DNA from 2 places in the Bartonella taylorii genome. Region 2 is predicted to be linked to the other one. Evidence: predicted binding sites of a transcription regulator. Region 2 holds the regulator's gene; the other holds the start of a gene.
What was found. The regulator LexA, encoded in region 2, represses DNA repair genes until DNA is damaged. The targets are predictions, from matches to a motif close to TGTTCNNNNTGTGTTCNG.
Positions count from the first base shown of each region.

Region 1 (10,857 bases), 790 kb from region 2:
GTTTTCCCTATTGGTCGTTGCGTATACGACCAAAATCACCTTTTAAGTCATAAAGTAATTTCAGGGGATTTACAATAAAAATGAAAACAGTGTTTTTTTCATGAGAGGTGCTGCGTTTTTCATCAAGTCAAAAATGGTGAGAAAAGCTGTGGCATTTTTGCGCATGGGTTTTGTTTGTTAAAGCTTCCTGCTGGGTGCGAGCACCCTCGCATTGGTATTCCGGGAGTCTGAAAACACTGAATCCGAATCAGCCTTTTGCTTTTAGTGCTGAGAGCACTTGGACATGGCAAAATCTCCCGGAATCCCGAGGATACCTATAGTATGGGCTTATTTATAATGGATTAATCTGCGTGTTCGAACTTTAGGGTTTTCAAGGTCCCTTTGGTCGTTACGTATGCAACCAAAAATATTTTCTCAATGATAAAGTGATTTTAGGAGATTGCAGTAAAAATTAAAAAAGTTTTTGTAACTTACAGCTTTTTAATGAGAGGCAGAGAGCCTCTCATTAAATCAAAGCGAAGCATAGTTATTTTACTGCTATGATTTTTCACATCCTAATGACAATTAATGGTGCTTGATTTTACTGCAAGCGAGCGGATAATTCTTCCTTATAATCATATATGCTTTTAAAACTAATGTCAAAATTAAATCGTTTTTTAGCAGCCTCAACAAACCGTGTTCTCGCTATTATATGTGCTAATAAAATATCTTCTGCTAATTTGTCAGATTTTGCAAATTTTAATCCCAAGCGTGAAAAAATATCATTACGTATCTCTTGTTTATGCAACAACAATACCTCTAAATTTTTTGCATTTGCGCAATTATTGCAAATTTCCGTTATGCGAGATGCGTACTCTCTAACCTGTGAAGATGGGCTTGTACCAATATTGTTATTAGTAAGAAGTACAATATCATCTTTACTAACAATTTTTGAATATCCATCACCTGTACATTTGTATTCAACAGGTTCACCATATATATCTAGATTTTGTGATTGACCTACACATGGTAAAAGCATGAAACCGTATTTTTCATCTTTAAAAAGACCCATCATACCATATTCAAAAAGATTACTTTCTATATACGTTGGTGCATAAATATTCTTAAAATATTCACAATTCCAAACAAACCTATCTATAAAAACACTACGAATGAAATCATATTCATGTTGAAAACTAGGAATTTCATCATTTTTGTTATTTTCTATTTTATTCATTAGGATCTCCCCTCTATTATTAATAAACAATCATGTAATTACTGTTGGTTATATTTACAATATCAATTAATTAAAAATTATTTATTTTTTATATTAACTAATCTATTATTATTATTATTATTAGTAGTAGTAGTAGTAGTAGTAGTATAATAGTAACTAAAATCTCTAATTTGATTTGAGGCAGTGTACTGTTTTTTTGAAACTGCTTTGGTTTCTCCCTTGTTTTTATAATTTTAAGTAAAAGTGAGGGGGGATCGTATGCCAAAGTGATTTTTCCACAGTAATGAATTCATATGTGGCTTTTAAGATTTTATCAAAGAGTGCAAAATCGCTTCTTGCTTGAACAATGGCAGGGATTTTCGTAGCCTTTGCTTATCGCTGTGTTCACTGGATATTGCAGCAGTGAGTGTGAGGATTTTTGTCGGTGCTTGTATGAATGTTTCCCGCATTACAAGGGGGTGGTTTCACATTTTTCTTTTATTCTTTCGAGTATTATCAAAGGGTTGTCATTCCCCAAAATGACTTCCTCAACAGCAATGAATTCACAGGCGGTTTTTAAGACTTCATCAAAAGTTGCAAAATCGCTTCCTGCCTGAAGGATAGCAGGGATTTCCATAATCTCTGCCCACCACTCTGCTAGTTGGACATTGCGGGGGTGAGCGTCGGGTTTTTTATCAGCACCGAGTTTTCCAAAGAATAGGTAATCGACGCCGGCTTCTCCAGCAACCATAGCGCTATGGCGATTGCGTAAATTTCCAAAACCTATGATTTTTTGTTCTCTTTTATGGCTTTCGAGGCTTTCGAGAGCGTTAAGGTCACCTTCTATATGCACGCCATCAGCCTTTATTCGTCCCGCAATTCGGCTGTCACCAGCGATGAGAAGGGCGGTGTCATTTTGTTGAATATCCTCTGCGTAAAGTTGTGCTTGTTTTTGTAAAAAAGCTTCATCACCCTGAGAGTCATAGAGAATAGCGCATGCAAAAGATTTTTTTTGTGAGGTTTGGGGTTGCGGGGTTTGGATTTGCAAGATTTGGCGCAAAAAGCTAGGCTCTATGGTCCGTCGAACATCCAATGTCAAAACCAATTGAGGACAAGGATGGGGATCAATCGGTTTATTCTTTTCTTTTGTCATACAAAGTCCTTGATTTTTAAAAATAAACTTGACTTTTAAAAATAAAATTACATCTTACAATCGCGCTTTGCTAAAAGGTGATTATCACTTTTATTGCTTATGGGGGTCCACTTATGGGATACCAAGGTGTTCTTAATCATAATACACATCCTTCTCATCGTGATACACGCATTGATGTTTTTCGTTCTTTAGCCTTATTGACGATTTTCATCAACCATATTCCTGGAACTCTTTATGAGTCTTTCACACATAGAAACTTCGGTTTTTCTGATGCAGCGGAAGTCTTTGTTCTGCTTTCAGGAATTTCTCTGGGATTAAGTTTTCATGTGCGGTTACATCAGAAGTCTTTTACTTTCATTGTTCGCAAACTTTGGCAGAGAGCTTTTCAGCTTTATGGGGCGTATCTTTTTACTAGTTTTGTAACTCTCAGCCTTTTTTTTGCAGGCTTTTTATTGTGGCGTTCAGAAAAACTTTTATCAATGAATAATGTGGGTCTCTTTCTCACACAGCCTTTTGTCGCGTTTTTTAGCACCTTAAGTTTTGGGCACCAATTAGGATATAATAATATTCTTCCGCTTTATATTGTTCTGATGCTTTTTGCACCCTTTGCGCTTTATTTAAGTTGTAAACACAAAGGGCTTTTGCTTTTGAGCTCGTTCATACTGTACTTGGTTTGCGGTTTTTATGAAATTGCTCCCCATTCTTATCCTTTAGAGGGGAAATGGTTTTTGAACCCTTTGTCTTGGCAATTCTTGTTTATTATAGGATTGACTGCTACTTTATCTCTTAAACAAGGGAAAACAATCACCTTTAAACCTTTTTGGATTGTTCTTTCTGCGGGCTATCTTTTGTTGGCATTTTTATGGGTGCGCTTCAACTGGTGGGGTATTTTAGGCTGGCTTGGCTGGTCTTCCCCATTGATTAATTTTAATAAAACCTTTTTAAGTTTGCCACGTCTGCTCCATATTGTTGCTTTATCAGTACTTGTTCTTTGTTTACCCCGTTTGCACAAGTGGTTTTGTGTCTCACCTCAAAATCCTTTGGCAATTTTAGGAAAACACAGTTTACCTGTCTTTGTAATGGGAACTGTTTTTGCTATGTTTGGACAAGTTTTCAAAACAGTGGTGACAGGAACGTTTTTTTCCGATACCTTACTCATTATAAGCGGTATTGCTCTGCAGTTTGGGGTCGCCTATTATTATGAAAAACGCCGATCTCTGCGCTGGTTTTCTTCAAGGAAACCTATCAGTTTGTAACGCTGCGCGCGCTAACGCGTTAACCTTAGCTTAAGAAGCACATTGCGCAAAAATTTGAAAAGAGGTACTCAATTAAAAAAAGACATTCACCGCAGCAGGAAAAGAAACTTTTTAACTCTCTAATCGTTGAGTGTCATAATTTTTGTGCTGATATTGGAGTATAAAAGCGTGAGTGCACATAAACTTCCCCATGATGAACCCATTATCATGATTGAGCATAATGCTTTTGATAATGCTTTCAATCGTCTCTATGAAGAGACAATGAAACTCATTGAAGAAACTGCAACTTATATTGATACGGAAGGGAAATTAGCTGCACGTTCCCTTTCAGCAGAAATGTCTGCAATGTATGCCAAAGAGGCGATGTATCTGAGCACACGGCTTATGCAAATCGCCTCTCAACTCCTCCTTTTTCGTGCAGAGCGCGAAGGGGAAATGACACCAGAACAAATACAAAAAGAGATTGCAAAAGTATCGCTTCATACACCGACGCTGAAACTAGAAAGTCCTCATTGGCAAGAGTTACCAGAGGTCTTCCGCCACTTTGTCACCCGTTCATTGCGTCTTGAAGCACGTATGCAATATATGCGTGCTGGTAGAGAAAGTGGATCTTCTGATATCTTGGAAGAAGACAATCCAGTGGGCAAGCAAATCGAATTGATTAAGACAGCATTTGGGCGTTCTTAGGAGCTTTTGTACCTCGCTTCTTCTTCATTTCTATTGGTGTGCCTCCTCTTTCAAAACAGATTTCGATCAATATTCTTCTGTACTTTTTGCTGCTTAGTTTGTTCAAGGGTAGAAAAGTGTATATGAGACTTATGGCAGAGATGGTTGATATTGAAATGTGGTAATTTGCTGCATTTGGAAGCCCGTATGGAATCTATGTGCACCGTTGAGGAAGATATATTTTTCCTTTGTTGTCTTGGCTGTTAACCTCTGTTCAAGGGGAGAAAAAGTGTATAGACTTCAAATTTATGGCAGAGACGATTCGTATTATAGGCATTGATCCCGGACTACGTCGTACAGGATGGGGTGTTATTGATCTCTCCGGTAATCGCCTTCAATTTATTGCAGCAGGAACGATTTGTTCTGATGTACGGTGTGATCTTGCTTCCAGATTATGCCAACTTTACAAAGGACTTTCCGAGATTTTGCATCAATTTATGCCCCATGAAGCTGCTGTGGAACATGTCTTTGTCAACAAAGATGCTACGGCAACTTTAAAGCTTGGTCAAGCGCGTGCCATTGCGCTTCTTGCTCCAGCGCAAGCAAATCTGCCCGTTTTTGAATATGCTCCAAATAAAGTAAAAAAATCGGTTATTGGTGTTGGCCATGGCGCTAAAGAACAAATTCATATGATGGTAAAAGTTCTTCTTCCCCGTGCGGAATTTGACAGCAGTGATGCGGCTGATGCACTTGCTCTTGCTCTTTGTCATAGCACGCATCGTAGTAGTATTTCTCATCGTTCAAGGATTATGGCATGATTGGTAAGTTAAAAGATATTTCCGAATACATTTTTGATGCTTATATTATGTTGGTAAAAGTTCTGCTTCCTAGTGCTGAATTTGATAGCAATATTGCTGTTGATGAGCTTGCTCTTGTCTTTGCCACCCTACGCACTGTAGCAACATCTTTCATCGTTTAAGGGTATGGTATGATTGGTAAATTAAAAGGTATCCTTGAGCATATCTTTGATGATCATATCCTTGTGGATGTTCAAGGGGTCGGTTATGTGGTTTTTGTGTCAAACCGGTTACGTCCTTCTTTACCAGCTCTTGGTGAGAGTATAAGCCTCTTTATTGAAACACATGTTCGGGAAGAAGCTATTCGCCTTTTTGGTTTTGCTACAAGAGCTGAACAAGAGTGGTTTTGTCTTTTGCAAAATGTTCCAGGTGTGGGTGCAAAGGTTGCCTTAGCAATTTTGGGCACTTTATCGCCTGATGAGTTGGCGCAAGCGATTGCTTTAAATGATATTGCAATGATTAGTCGTGCTCCGGGTGTTGGTAAAAAAGTCAGTGAAAGAATTGTTGGCGAACTGAAAAGTAAAGCACCGCCCTTTAACGAACATGCGGTCCATTTTGTTCCGCTCCCTCATCTGGAAGTCACCAATCAACCAACAAATGATGCTCTTTCCGCCCTCATTAAGCTTGGTTTTGAGCGTGATCAAGCAGCCCGTGCTCTTGCTTTAGCGATGAAGGATCTTGAAGGGGAAACTGTTTCCTCTGCACTGCTTATTCGCCATAGCCTCAAATTGCTTTCTCCTCCTAATTAGTACAAGGTAACAATGCATAAAGATGAAGATCAACGCCTTCTTGGTAGTGTCCCCCTTCCCAATGATCCAGATCGTTCTTTAAGACCACAAGTACTCGACGATTTTATTGGTCAAGAAGCAGCACGGGCAAATTTAAAAATATTTATTGAAGCGGCAAAAGCACGTCAAGAAGCACTCGACCATGTTTTATTTGTAGGGCCCCCTGGTTTGGGAAAAACAACGCTTTCACAGATTATGGCAAAAGAATTAGGGGTTAATTTTCGTTCTACCTCAGGTCCGGTCATTGCTAAAGCAGGGGATTTGGCGGCTCTTTTAACAAATCTAGAAGAACGCGATGTTCTTTTTATTGATGAAATTCATCGTTTAAGTCCGGCAATTGAAGAAATTCTTTATCCAGCTATGGAAGATTATCAGCTGGACCTTATCATTGGTGAAGGACCCGCAGCACGTTCGGTTAAAATTGACCTTGCTAAATTCACCTTGGTGGCCGCAACCACGCGTTTGGGGTTGTTAACGACACCATTGCGGGACCGTTTTGGCATACCAATCCGTCTCAATTTTTATACCATAGAGGAATTGGAATATATCGTTCGGCGCAATGCACGTCTGTTTTCGGTGCAGATTAGTGATGATGGTGCCCATGAAATTGCACGCCGTGCACGAGGAACCCCACGGATTGCAGGGCGGCTTTTACGGCGGGTTTGTGATTTTGCTCTTGTCAAACGGGCGGAAAAAATTGACCGCAAAGTTGCTGATGAAGCACTTTCGCGTCTTGAAGTTGATCACCTTGGTCTTGATCCACTTGACCATCGCTATTTGCGGTTAATTGCGGAAACTTTTTTAGGGGGGCCGGTGGGAATTGAAACCATTTCTGCTGCCCTTTCAGAACCACGTGATGCTATTGAAGATATTGTTGAGCCCTATCTTCTCCAACAAGGCTTTATTCAACGCACGGCTCGTGGACGAATTCTTACAGAAAAAGCTTGGAGCCATTTAGGTCTTTGTGCTCCAGTGTCTCAGGTTTCAACACAAAGGAGCGTTCAATTGCTTGATCAGGAGCATTCATCACTCCAAACAACTTTATGGGATGAAGCAGATGACTGAAATATCTCCCTTGTAAAATACTTCCTGGTGAAATATTTCTTTGCAAGAGCAATCATAAAAAAGCTTTGTCTGTACGAACTTAAGTGCATGTACAGTAAATAAACCGCTCGCGGGCCCATTTTTACAGAAAAAATTTGGAGCTTTTGGAAGCTTTATAGGCCGGCTTTCACGATTTCAACACAAAAATGCGTTCAACTGCTTGACATTTAAGAGTATTCGCCAATACAAACGGCTTTATGGAACACAGTAGATGACTGAAACATCCTCTTTAAAGGGCAATCATACAAACGCTTTTCATGATTTTCAAGCGCGGGTTTATGTTGCTGATACAGATTTTTCTGGTGTGGTTTACCATGCCCGCTATCTAGAATTTTTTGAACGGGGACGTTCAGAGTTTTTACGGGATACAGGTTTTAATAACAAAATGTTAGCATCAGGTGTAGAGGGGGAAAAGCTATTTTTTGTTGTACGCCATATGGAAATTAAATTTTCACGATCAGCACAAATCGATAATTTTTTAACCATAAAAACACGCATTAATCGTATTCAAGGGGCGCGCTTTTTCATGGAACAATATATTCTGCGTGAGGATGAGGTGTTGGTAACAGCAAAAGTTGAAATTGCTCTTATTAATGAGATAGGAAAGCCGCGCCGTTTACCAAAAGGTCTTTTTTCGACAGTTCTTGTTTAAAAGTATACTCACTTTAAAGTGGTATTGTGTTGGCTCTTTGATTGATGAGAGAGTAAAAATTTTTTCTTAAATTTAGAAACTATAAAACAATCTGCTTTATTCAATTTTAACAAATGCACCTTTCATTTAGAGGGATAGAAATTATGCCGTATGTAGAATTAACGAATCCAGAAGTGATTGGAATATTGCGTTTATTTATGCAAGCGGGTTTCGTCGTTAAGGCTGTTATGATTGGTTTGCTTTTAGCTTCTGTATGGAGTTGGGCAATTATTTTTGATAAAATTTTGACCTATCGGAGAATACGGCGTGAAATAAAAAAATTTGAACGTACATTTTGGTCAGGAAAAGCACTTGAAGATCTTTATGCAGAGTGTAAAATTCAGCGTACCAATAGTATATCAGCTGTTTTTATGGCGGCAATGGTGGAATGGAAAAAATCTCTCGAAAAAGGCATTCATACCTCAATAAGCCTACAAAGTAGGATTGATAAGGCTATGGATCTTACTTTGGGACGCGAAAGTGCAAAAATAGAATCAAAACTAATTTTTCTCGCAACACTTGGATCGGCTGGTCCTTTTATCGGCCTCTTTGGAACGGTTATTGGTATTATGAGTTCGTTTCTTTCTATTTCAGCCTCTCAAAATACTTCGCTTGCAATTGTTGCGCCAGGCATTGCAGAAGCACTTTTGGCTACCGCTATTGGTTTGTTTGCAGCAATTCCAGCCGTTATTGCCTATAATAAATTGGTTCATGAAAGTGCTCGGATCATCGCACAAATAGAAAACTTCGCCGATGAATTTTCAACAATTATATCACGGCGTATTGATGAGACACGTACATCTACATCTCATTCACCATTATAAGAGGAGTACTCCATGGGCGTTTCTGTTGCTTCTTCTTCTCGAAAAAACACACGCAGGCGGCATCATTCACATAGCCAACTGATGAGTGAGATCAACGTTACACCTTTTGTTGACGTCATGCTGGTGTTGTTGATTATTTTTATGGTCTCTGCTCCACTTTTGGTTAATGGTGTTCCTCTTGATTTGCCACGTAGTCAAGCCGGTCCTGTGCAAACGCAGCACACTCCACTCACGGTTTCACTTGATGCGCAAGGGCGCTTAGCCATTAACCAAGACTATTACGATACACCTGAAGCTCTGATTGCACAACTCAAAGCCCAATTAGAAACTGATCCTGCGCAAAAAGACCAACGTATTTTTGTGCGTGCGGCTAAAACCGTTGAATATCAACAAGTGTTACGGCTGCTTGCTGATATTCAAAAGGCAGGCTTTTCACAAGTTGCTTTAGCAAGTCTAGCTCAATAAGATTTATCATAAATTATCGCACGATGTCTGTAAAAACAGCGCAGAGCGATTGAAGATAAAAAACGCAAGGCATGAATATGAATAAAGACTCTTATCATAGTATGAAACGAGGCTTGGTTTTATCCCTTGCAGCACACGTGATTTTTCTTGGTTTGGGGGTTGTTCATCTCATCAATCCCATCTCTTTGCCACAAAAATTGGAAGCTGTTCCGGTTACTCTTGCTCCTGTGTCCCAAGAGCTTTTTTCTCAACAAGGTGCATTGAATGCCCCTGTGCATGAAATTCCAGCGGTGAAACCAACAACCAAACCACAAGAAAAAGAAGATGCGCATCATTTTGGAGAAGGACAAATAGATAGTCCTGCACCCTTTAAACGAGACGAAAAACCGCGGCCCATTGAAACAACACCTCCGCCATCAGGAGAAGAGAGCGCTTTAGAAAAACCTTCACCAGAACTTACACAACAAGAATTAACAGAAGCAAAGACAGAGGTTACTCCCAAGGTTGTGTCCGAGGCGCCTTTAGAGATTCCTCAAGAGGTTACTCCCAAGGTTGTGCCCGAGGTGCCTTTAGAGAGTCCTCAAGAGGTTGCTTCCAAGGTTGTGCCTGAGGCGCCTTTAGAGTTACAGAAAAATGAAGAAATAATATTACCGCAAAAATTTACTCCAACGATAAAAAAAGCGCCTATAGAGCCAACACTAGCACACAAACAAATGCCCCAAATTGCGCTACCAGATAAATCTCCTTTTCCGCAGTTGAAACCAAAATCTGCTAAAAAATCCGCATCCCAAAATGCGCAGATTGAGAAAAAGAAAAATCACCCAACGACTGATCAGGACATTGAAGATATTTTGGCAATGGAAGAAAATAATCTGCTCAATCGTGCACGTAGCCAAGGAGGCGGGGCAAAACGCTCTAGTAAACCAGAAGCTTTGGGAGCAAGAAAAAATCTTGACGATACCACAAAAATGGCACAAACTTTGGTCAGTATTGCTGGGGGGTGTATTCAACAGAAGCTTAAACTTGTGGCTCTTGGTGGCGATTTAAAAAACCGTCCGATAGTGCGGTTGCGGTTTTATCTCAACCGTGAGGGAATGGTTATAGGAGATCCAATCGTTGAGCCTTTAAGCGGCGCTGAAAGCCAGCAAGCCATTATGATAAGACAGGTGTATGCGGCTGTTTTTTCATGCCAACCTTATACAGACCTTCCACGCGATCAATATGATTTGTGGGGGCAGGGGTTCGATTTTAATGTTGATCCCCTTCAAGAAATAACACGATGAGATACAGATATATTTTTTCGCTCAATGCGTTCAATGCAAAGGATAGATTCCATGATGACTAAGACGAGACATAAATTTTTTTCTTGGTTTATTATCACTTGCGGTTTGTGGCTTTCAGTTTTTTCATCTGCTTATGCACAGCTGAAAGGCACTATTTCTAGTGCTGACTTTAATCCCATTCCCATTGCAATCACGGATTTTATTTCTAATGATTCTATTGGGTTGAAAATAGCGGCTGTAATTACAGCTGATCTTGAACGGTCGGGCCTTTTTTTACCGCTTGATAAGGCATCTTTTTCTGAAAAAATTGCCAATCCCAACAGGCAACCGCATTTTTCTCATTGGAAACAAATAAAAGCGCAAGGTTTGGTTACTGGGCAAGTTTTACGAGAAAATGATGGGCGCTTGAGGGTTGATTTTCGTTTGTGGGATGTTTTTGGACAGCGACAACTCAAAGGACGGCGTTTTTATACAGCTACGGAACGTTGGCGACGTGTTGCGCATATGATCGCAGATGAGATCTATAGTGAGATGACAGGGGAAAGTGGTTATTTTGATACGCGGATTGTTTTTAT
Region 1 is NZ_CP083693.1:1,926,648-1,937,504, forward strand. Features, by position in the region: gene LBE40_RS08290 (hypothetical protein) at 581-1,216, opposite strand; gene LBE40_RS08295 (thiamine phosphate synthase) at 1,665-2,348, opposite strand; gene LBE40_RS08300 (OpgC family protein) at 2,462-3,604, shown strand; gene LBE40_RS08305 (DUF1465 family protein) at 3,773-4,291, shown strand; gene ruvC (crossover junction endodeoxyribonuclease RuvC) at 4,579-5,088, shown strand; gene LBE40_RS08315 (hypothetical protein) at 5,085-5,249, shown strand; gene ruvA (Holliday junction branch migration protein RuvA) at 5,259-5,876, shown strand; gene ruvB (Holliday junction branch migration DNA helicase RuvB) at 5,889-6,980, shown strand; gene ybgC (tol-pal system-associated acyl-CoA thioesterase) at 7,231-7,671, shown strand; gene tolQ (protein TolQ) at 7,815-8,534, shown strand; gene tolR (protein TolR) at 8,547-8,999, shown strand; gene LBE40_RS08345 (hypothetical protein) at 9,077-10,282, shown strand; gene tolB (Tol-Pal system beta propeller repeat protein TolB) at 10,337-10,857, shown strand, end outside.
Region 1: ruvC (crossover junction endodeoxyribonuclease RuvC) is a predicted target of LexA. The motif match lies at 4,343-4,360, and genes of this name have one in related genera.

Region 2 (10,857 bases):
CAAGACCTTCTTGAATTTTTGAATGGTTTATATGATGCAATAACCTATCGTCTTTAGCAATAGCGAGGCTGTCAAGAAGCTTGTCTGCTGATTGTGGGATGAAAGGCAACAGCATAATTCCTATTCGTCGCAAGATTTCTACAGTTATATAAAGAACTGTAGAAAATCTTTCTGGATTATTTTTCCGTAAACTCCAAGGTTGTTCGTTGGCAAAATAGCGATTTGCATCTGCTACAACTGAAAAAATAGCTGAAAGTGCTAAATGCACCCCATGACAAGACATAGCTTGGCGTATAGTCTCAAGTGCTTGAAGAGATTGTTTTAAAAGCTGTTCATCTTGATCTAAGAATGCAGCTGGTATAGGAATTTTTGCATCGCAATTTTTGGCAATCATAGACAAAGAGCGCTGCGCTAAATTACCAAGATCATTCGCAAGATCGGCATTAATGCGATTCACAAAACTATCATGGCTATAACTGCCATCTTGTCCGAATGGTACTTCACGAAGAAGAAAATAACGGAGTTGATCAAGACCATAGTGATTGACCATTTCAAAAGGATCAATGACGTTTCCAATGGACTTTGACATTTTTGTACCACGATTGAGTAAAAAACCATGAGCAAAAATATGCTTAGGCAATTCAATTCCAGCAGACATTAAAAATGCTGGCCAATAAACTGCATGAAAACGAATAATATCTTTACCAATGATATGAGTGTTTGCAGGCCAAAAATTACGTTTTTTTGAACTCTCATCGAAAAAGCCAATTGCTGACAAATAATTTGTCAGTGCATCAACCCAAACGTACATTACGTGTTTTGGATTACTTGGAACAGTAACACCCCAATTAAAATTTGTTCGTGAAATAGAAATATCTTTTAAACCTGATTTGATAAAACTTATAACTTCATTACGTCGTTCGAGTGGTGCAATAAAATCAAAATGTTTTTCATAATATTCAAGAAGGGCTTTTTCATAACGGGAAAGTCTAAAAAAATAACTCTCTTCTTCGTTCCATTCAACCGGAGAGCCTAATTCCTTTTCACGACGGATGTTATCTTCTCCAACCTCTGTATCCTTCTCTTCATAATACGCTTCCTGACGAACCGAATACCAGCCCGTATAACGGCCAAGATAAATATCGCCATTCGCTTCCATTTTTTTCCAGATTTCTTGACAAGCTTGATAATGGCGATCTTCTGTTGTACGAATAAAATCATCGTTAGAACAATTTAATACTACAAGCATTTTTTGAAACACAGCGCTATTACGATCCGCAAGTTGCTTAGGAGTCATTCCCAATGATTCTGCTGTCTGTTGCATCTTTAAACCGTGTTCATCCGTACCAGAGAGAAAAAATACATCTTTGCCATCTAATCGTTGAAAACGAGCCAAAGCATCACTTGCAATTGCACTATAGGCATGTCCAATATGTGGAGTACCATTAGGATAAAAGATTGGAGTTGTTATATAATATATATCACGCATGTCATACTCGTTGTAAAACGCAATCAAAGATTACAAATGGCATAACGTCTGTTAATCATATTGTCACGCAAAAACCTCACTCTCGCGAATGATCCTATGGACTTTAAAAAGCAGACTTATAATAAATTGCTTCTTATCAAGATTAAACGATTGTATTTCTCTTATTTTTTGATGAATCTCTTGCCATACTTGCGCACAGTTTTTTGAGAGCAACAACTCTCCTCTTTCAACGAGCATGATAGCTCTTTCTTGAATTTTATCAAGAATTTCATCGCTAAACTGTTGAAATTGAATATCTGAAGAAAGCGAAGAAAGTGTTTGAGCAAAAGTGTGTACGATAGCGGGATTGCAAACAGATTGCTTAAAGAGAGTATCAATGGTTTGAACAATTTCAAATCCACCGTGAAAAATAAGTAAGGCAGCTTTTCGAGGATTTCCTTTAGATTTTTGAATAATCATTTCAATAGCTTCTTCATCATTTAAATCGTGATTGGAAAAAACATGTGTAATGACTTGTTTCATCTCATCATTATGCAATGGTCGTAAAGAGATCTGTTGGCATCGTGAGCGAATTGTTGGAAGTAGTCTTCCTAAAGAATGTGTAATAATAATGAATAAAGTTTTTGCAGGAGGTTCCTCGAGCGTTTTAAGAATTGCATTAGCCGCACTTCTATTCATATCATCGGCAGAATCAATGATAATGATACGCCACCCATTATCTTGCGATGTCTGGTTTAAAAAATGCATAACATCGCGGATGTCATCAATGAGTATACCTGTTTTGAACTTTTGGTTTCTTAAATCAAAGCGACGTGAAATGTGCAAAAGACCAGGATGACTGCCCTGCATAATTTGGCGCCACGTAATAGAATTAGACTCTGGTTGCAGGAAATCACTCTTTTGAGAGCTTAAAATATTCCAAGCAAGATGAAACGCTAATGTAGCCTTTCCAATTCCATGTTCTCCTTCAAATAATAATGCATGGTGTAAACGTCTTTCCTTATGCATTTGTGCCAAAAAATGACGAGCAGCCTCATGGCCAAAGATCATACTATTCTGTGAAGGTAGCAAAACTGTATCAATATTATCATATTGGCGTAAAGAGTTTACGACATTCATATAAAATGCTCCATCATTGCTTGGTCACAAATATTTCTTATTTGGTCTGCAACAACGCGCATTGTATCTGTTGCATCAATCACACGAAACCTATGAGGTTCCTGTTCTGCCAATCGAAGAAAAGCTTTGCGTCTTTGTTCTTGAATTTCTAAATTATCCTTTTCAAAATAATCAATCATTTCTTCTTTGTTTATATAACTTACGTTTTTCAAGAACCTTCGAGCATTCGCACGTTCCATAGCATATTCTGCCGATATATCTAATAAAAATGTCAAATGAGGCATGATTCCATTGAGTGCAACACGTTCTAAAACGGAAAGAATGGAAGAGCTTACTTTATCATTAAGCCCTTGATAAACACGTGTAGAATCAATAAAGCGATCACATAAAACGACTTTTCCTTCTTGCAAAGAAGGCGCGATAACCTCAGTAACATGATCGATACGTGCGGCTGTAAATAAAGCAGCTTCAATTAAAGACCCATATTGTTGCGCCTGACCTGACAATAGAATATGGCGTATTATTTCTGCACCTAGTGTTCCTCCTGGTTCTCGTGTCATAACAACTTTATAGCCCTTGTCCATAAGATGGTCAGCAAGGAAAGAAATTTGTATTGTTTTTCCTACTCCGTCCCCCCCCTCAAATGTGATAAAATAACCTGACACGTGTAAACCTTAATCCTTATGAAGCATGTACTATAAATATTTTCGTAACCATCCAATTGTTATTTCATAGAATGCATCTTTTACTTTTATAAAGAAACTTCCCTCCTTAACATTGATTCCAGCAAAAACTGGCTTTTCAAGAAGAAGCTTTTTATCTTCTAAAATTTGAATAACACCAATTGGTTGTCCTAAAGCAATAGGAGCTTTCAATGGACCACGATATTTAATTTTTGCTTTAACATTTATTTTTTTTTCATTCAAAAGCATAAAACTTACTGGCTTTTTAACAATAAGTGGAACAGAATGGTGCATTCCACCATAAACAGAAGCATAGCCAACGGTTTCTCCTTCTGTAAAAACCGTTTTAAGATTAAAAGCTGTCATTCCCCATTGAAGAATGCATTCTACTTCTTTTGTATATCCTTTACCATCTTGCAAACCATTTACTGCTAAAAAAAGGCGCCGATGATTTTTATAAACGGAAGAAACCATTGAAAAACCTTCTTTTTTACTATAGCCAAAACCAAATCCTTCTATACCAATTTCCTTAGAAATAAGAGGATTTTTGTTACGTTGAAAAATTTTATTCCAAGTAAAGGAAGGTTCACGATAAAGGGTATAATAAGAGGGATATTCATGAACAATATGACGTGCTAGTACAATCATATCACGCAATGTTACAAACTGCCCCTCTTCAGGAAGCCCTGTCGCATTAACAAAATGGCTATGTGATAATCCGAGTATTTTAGCCCTCTGATTCATCAGTTTTGCGAAATTAGCCTCACTTCCCGATATTCCCTCAGCAAGAATAATAGCAGCATCATTTGCATTGACAATAATTAAACCATGCAAAAGATCAGAAACACTAATTTCTGTCTTTACTTTTGCAAACATAGTGGTCGTACCGGAAGGTGCTCCACCTTTTCGCCAAGCATTCTCACTTACCTTGAACTTTTGTGTATGACTTAACAAGCCTTCTTTTAATTGGTGAAATATAACTTCAGCCGTCATCAATTTTGCTAATGAAGCAGAGAAAAAAGCAATATCACTCTGTTTTTCAAAAAGTATTGTATCTGTATCATCATCTAGTAACAGCAACTGCGATACAGAGTTTTGAAAATTTTGTGCTCTCCCCCACCCGATCAGTGTAAACATCATAAACAAGGTAAATAAAATGCTTAATAGAGCACGCATAACCGATTCTCCCATATTTAAAGAATCAGCATAAAGACTCCTCTTATACAAGAAAAAATTTATTTATTTTTGCAAACTGAGAACCATCATAAATTTAAAATAAGTTTCTATACTTTTTCTCAAAAATACAAAAATGAATCACTATATCACACACTCTTTTTCATTTCTCAAATAGGAAGTATTTTTAATATGTTAAATGCATACAAAGCGCAAGAAAACTTTCAAGGAAACACATTATTTCATAATAATATATAACCTAACCTCCTCTCATTTAAAACGAGAATCCTACTACAATCAATAACTTTTGATCATCTGTAATTTGAAAACTATATACAAAAAACAAACATTGCTTTTTCTTAAAATAGCCGTAATCAATTAACTCTTATTTTCCTACTTGGTCTATTTATGAAAGCCACTTGATCAAATGACGTCGGCTTATCAATCAAAACTGGACCATTTTCTGGCAATCTTACTGAAAGAGTTTTATTGAACCGTTTTCGTTCAATTACAGCTCCATTTAATCGTTTTTGTCTATCGGAACCAAATCTTTCTAGCACGATATTTTCTTTTTCTTTCATAATACCTGCTAATGCTAGTGAGGAAGAAGTGTCATTCCCTGTTATGTAAGAAGCCATTAAATAGGCAGAATCATAATAACCAACAGGTGCTTCAGAAATATATTCCACTTTAACATTTGCCACACCTGCATCTGCATAACCAAGTATTTCCGCAGCTTGCTTTGATAAATCAATGATTCTATTTTTCATAAAAGGACCGCGATCATTCACCCTAACAATGAGTGAAGATCCATTTTTCAGATTAGTAACACGAGCATAACTGGGTAAAGGCATTGTAGGATGAGCAGCAGTCAAGAGATTCATGTCATAGATCTCACCATTTGCGGTTAAACGCCCATGAAAATCTGAGCCATACCAAGATGCTTCTCCAACACGTTGATAGGTTGGATCATTTTGTGGATAATACCACTTTCCTTTTATTTGGTAAGGTTTACCAATAATGGCCCGCCCGTATCTCTTTTCTTTTGATTGGTTTTGCCCACTTGAACTTTTTTGAGAAAGAACAGCAGTTTTCACGTCAGTCTCTTTATTATTGTAAAAACTTTTTATTACAAAATGTGCTGTTTTGCTTGCGCAGCAAGACACCAATAACTGGGATACAAGCACTACAGAAAGAAATTGAAATGTTGAATTAAGAATGGAAGTAAACTTTTCTTTGCTATTTAAAAGCATTTGTCAGCCCGCTTATTTCTAATTGAGTATTTACTGCAAAAAATCACATCGCACCTTCTGTATGCGATAGGGAAATTCACATTTTCGGATGATTCCCCTCGCGCGCCTATAATAGCCTGAAAATTTACCATTTATCAATATATTAATAAATTATTAATACTTTTATGATTACCGCAAGAAGAAATGCAATTTCATAAACGTGATGAATGAATTAAAAAACTAAATAAATCAATATCTTCGTGAAAAAGATGATTTCATAATATATAAATTGTGAACACGTAGGATGATTCTCATAATGAGTGGTAAATTATTCTTATTAATGTAAAAACAAATATAGCCTAATAGGAAAATCTAATGATTATACATTGTTTTCTTAGAATTTTTAAATTACCTATTGGTGAGCGCGCAGGGATTCGAACCCTGGACCTACTGATTAAAAGTCAGTTGCTCTACCAGCTGAGCTACGCGCTCCCACACAAGCCATTTTGCTTGCAGAAAGTGAGAGGAACATACGGTTGACTTTTCATTTGGTCAACACCTTTCGAAAAAAAATATTATTATTCGGTTCAGTTATCAATACTTTTCCGTCTTTTCTCTTTTTTGCTCCACGGTATATATAATCTTTTCCCTTTTCTGAGCTTGAATAAAAGGAACCATTTAAAGATACAAATGCCTGATAGCTTCTAAAACGTGAAAGAGTAGATATTTCAAAATTTATAGGAATAATTAGAGAATATACGTAAAAATTGTAAGTTTTATTTTAGAAAATAACCAACAGTAGCTACCACTGTTAATGGTTAATGAATAAAGAAAGATAAAATACAATATTTTTTATTATATAATTTAATATTAATATAAAATAAATCATATTATTTTGCTTTTTATCTAAAAAAAATTATAGATTAATTATAAATACATATTTTATATTTATCTTTTTTATTTTTTTGACTGGAATACTAAATGCTGACATGTAAACAATATGAGCTACTCTTGTTTATTCACAATCATATGATAGAAACTGGTATTCCCCCCTCTTTTGACGAAATGAAAATTGCATTGGAGCGCTCTTCAAAATCTGGAATTCATAAGCTAATTGTAGGATTGGAACAACGAGGTTTTATACGCCGTTTGCCAAATCGCGCTCGCGCAGTAGAGGTTATCCGACTCCCCAATAAGATAACATTTAATCTATCTTTAGCTCGTAAAATTTCTCCCAGTGTGATAAAAAAAAGTAAAAGAAAAATATCAAAAAATCTTGGCAATCTTGGTAATTTTGATGCACAAGAGAAAAAAAATATTACTATTCCCATTATGGGCCGTATTGCTACGGGCGTACCCATCTCTGCTATATTACAACAAACAGACACTCTTTTTTTACCACAAGCGATGTGTAATTCAGGTGAGCTCTATGCTTTAGAAGTCAAAGATGATTCTATGATTGAAGCCGGTATTCTTGATAAAGATACTATAATTGTTCAACGTCAAAGTACAGCAACATCAGGTGACATTGTTGTCGCATTCGTTGATAAAAAAGAAGCAACTTTAAAACGTTATCGACGCAAAGGAATCTCTATTGTATTAGAAGCTGCAAATCCTCACTATGAAACACATATATACACTTCTGAGCGTGTACAGATAGAAGCTAAACTTATTGGACTTATTCGCAAATATTAAAAAATAGAAAACTTGCCTAATTCACTCAATACATTTAGTGAGAAATTATTTAGTATCTTTTTCATATTGTGTCACACACATTAATAAAATATATGCATCCATAAAATAGAGCATTTTTTATTTTTAACGAAGTAAAAACAGCATAAAATTTATTTAATTATCATAAAGTTGCAGGATTTATCATGGCAGCACCTCGCATTAGTTTTGTCTCCCTCGGATGTCCAAAAGCACTGGTAGATTCTGAGCGAATTATTACTAGACTACGATCTGAAGGTTATGAAATCTCATATAAGCATCAAAGTGCTGATCTTGTCATTGTGAATACCTGTGGTTTTATTGATTCTGCCCGAAATGAATCATTAGCTAATATTGGTGAAGCCCTCAAAGAAAATGGAAAAGTTATTGTAACTGGATGTCTTGGTGCTGATCCTGATGTTATTCGTCAAGCACATCCTAATGTATTAGCTATTACAGGGCCACAAGCCTATGAAAGTGTTATACAAGCTGTTCATACAGCAATTCCTCCAATTCATGATCCCTTTATTGATTTAGTTCCCCCGCAAGGTATTCGCTTAACACCTCGCCATTATGCTTATTTAAAAATTTCTGAAGGATGTTCTAATCGATGTAGTTTTTGCATTATTCCTACTCTACGTGGTAACCTTACTTCACGTCCTATCAATGATGTTCTTCGCGAAGCTGAAAAACTCGTACAAGCTGGCGTAAAAGAACTTTTGGTTATTTCACAAGATACAGGTGCTTATGGTATTGATATTAAATATCGCGAAAGTCCTTGGAAAGATCGCACAGTAAAAACCAAATTTTTCGATCTTTGTTGCGAACTAGGCAACATGGGTATTTGGATACGCATGCATTATGTCTATCCTTATCCTCATGTTGATGAAGTTATTGAACTTATGGCGGAAAGAAAAATTCTCCCTTATCTGGATATTCCTTTTCAACACGCATCACCAACGGTTTTACGTAACATGAAGCGTCCTGCTCATATGGAAAAAACAAACCGTAGAATTGAAAGGTGGAGAAAAATTTGTCCAGACCTCACTTTACGATCAACATTTATTGTCGGTTTTCCAGGAGAAACGAATGAAGATTTTAACACACTTCTTGAATGGTTAGAGGAAACAAAAATTGAACGTGCCGGCTGTTTTAAATATGAAGAAGTAAAAGGTGCTGCTGCAAATGATTTGGATCTAGAAAATATTGCCGAAGAAGTAAAAGAAAGCCGCTGGCATCGCTTTATGGCAAAACAACAACAAATTTCAGCTCTTCTTTTAAAGAAAAAAATTGGAAAAAGATTCCAAGTTCTGATTGATGAAAGTCAAGGAAAAACCGCTAAAGGGCGTAGTCAGTATGATGCTCCAGAAATAGATGGTGTTGTACATATATCATCACGACGACCGTTACGTGTAGGTGAATTTGTTACCGTAAAAATAGAAAAATCTGATGCTTATGATCTTTATGGTATCGCAGTTTGAAGGTAAATCTCAAACTTATAGCGCTTAATAACTAATCGTCATAATTATAATAAAGTTGTAAAATCAAAGAAATTTTTATCAAGCAAATGGCTTGGACGAACATTTGTCAAAGCACGAATCATGGTATCTTTACGTCCCGGCATCCTTCTTTCAATATCTCTTAGCATTTCTTTCATTGCATTGCGTTGTAAACCATCTTGGCTACCACAAAGATTGCAAGGAATGATAGGAAATTGCATCGCTTGAGAAAACTTCTCCATATCTTCTTCAGCAGCGTAAACAAGAGGACGTAAAACAAAAAGATCTCCTTCATCGTTGATAAGCTTTCCAGGCATGGCTGCTAATCGTCCACCATGAAACAAATTCATAAAAAATGTTTCTAAAACATCATCACGATGATGTCCGAGAACTAATGCAGAACATCCCTCTTCACGAGCGATACGGTATAAATTACCACGTCGCAACCGAGAACAAAGCGAACAATATGTTTGCGTATGTGTCAATTTATCTGTAACAATGGAATAAGTATCCTGATACTCAATGCGATATGGAATTTGATAAGAGTTTAAAAAATCTGGAAGAATATGCTTTGGGAAGCCTGGCTGTCCTTGATCAAGGTTACAAGCTAGAATTTCAACAGGTAAAAGACCGCGCCATTTTAAATCTAAAAGAAGCGCTAGTAAGCCGTAAGAATCTTTTCCGCCCGATAAAGCAATAAGCCATTTATCTCCTGAAGAAAGCATAGAAAAATCATCCAGTGCTTGCCGCATATGGCGTAAAAGCCGTTTACGTAATTTATTAAATTCCACAGTCGAAGGAGCAATCCGAAATATTGGATGACAATCATCAACTTCGCTCAATAAAGAAGCAGTTTTCTCTACATTCTCTTCCATTACCTGATATTCAACTGAAATATTACCCACAATACCATAACTCTGCATAATAAATAGCAGATTCTACAAGAGTAATAGAAACAACAACGAATGTAGTGCGACCTAAACTTATCTTTTTCACCCTATAAGATGAGATATACAAAAAAGAAATGGGCTATACAAATCCTATTGCTATAAAATATAACAAAACAAACTCAATATAGCACCATTTTATAAAAGACACTTCGTTAATGGCTATAAAGCAATATAATAAGTTTGAGCATATAAAAAAGTATACAGAGTAATGACCTCTCTCATAGAAAACTCAACGAGAATAAAATTCAACAACTAAATTAGGCTCCATTTGCACAGCGTAAGGAACATCTGCAAAAGCAGGAATACGCGTAAATGTTGCTTTCATTTGATTATGATCTGCTTCAATATATTCAGGTACATCACGTTCTGCCAATTGCATAGATTCCAAAACTAAAACAAGTTGTTTTGATTTTTCACGAATCTCAATAACATCACCTGGTTTGCAACGATACGATTGAATATTCGTGCGCCGACCATTTACATTAACATGACCATGATTGATAAATTGGCGAGAAGCAAAAATTGTAGGTACAAATTTTGCACGGTAAACGACCGCATCCAAACGTGATTCTAAAAGGCCGATAAGATTTTCACCAGTATCACCACGTCGACGAGCAGCTTCTTCATAAGTTTTACGAAATTGTTTTTCTGAAATATCACCATAAAATCCTTTTAGCTTCTGCTTAGCACGCAATTGCACACCATAATCAGAAAGTTTCCCTTTACGGCGTTGTCCATGCTGGCCTGGACCATAATCACGACGATTCACAGGAGATTTTGGGCGCCCCCAAATATTTTCTCCCATACGGCGGTCAATTTTATATTTCGTTGTTTCACGTTTACTCATCGCATTTCCTTTAAAAATAGAACAAAAAATCTCACAGTAAGACCTTAAGGAAACGCACCCTCCTCTGCCTTCAAATTGAAAGACTGACAGGATACCTTAACATATAATATGCACAGTCATCCACGGGACACGTCAATTAATGCCATTTTCTCGAA
Region 2 is NZ_CP083693.1:777,446-788,302, reverse strand. Features, by position in the region: gene metG (methionine--tRNA ligase) at 1-1,489, opposite strand, end outside; gene LBE40_RS03535 (DNA polymerase III subunit delta') at 1,553-2,608, opposite strand; gene tmk (dTMP kinase) at 2,605-3,273, opposite strand; gene LBE40_RS03525 (D-alanyl-D-alanine carboxypeptidase family protein) at 3,304-4,467, opposite strand; gene LBE40_RS03520 (septal ring lytic transglycosylase RlpA family protein) at 4,839-5,717, opposite strand; tRNA gene LBE40_RS03515 (tRNA-Lys) at 6,113-6,188, opposite strand; gene lexA (transcriptional repressor LexA) at 6,678-7,391, shown strand; gene rimO (30S ribosomal protein S12 methylthiotransferase RimO) at 7,574-8,887, shown strand; gene ttcA (tRNA 2-thiocytidine(32) synthetase TtcA) at 8,932-9,828, opposite strand; gene rpsD (30S ribosomal protein S4) at 10,085-10,702, opposite strand.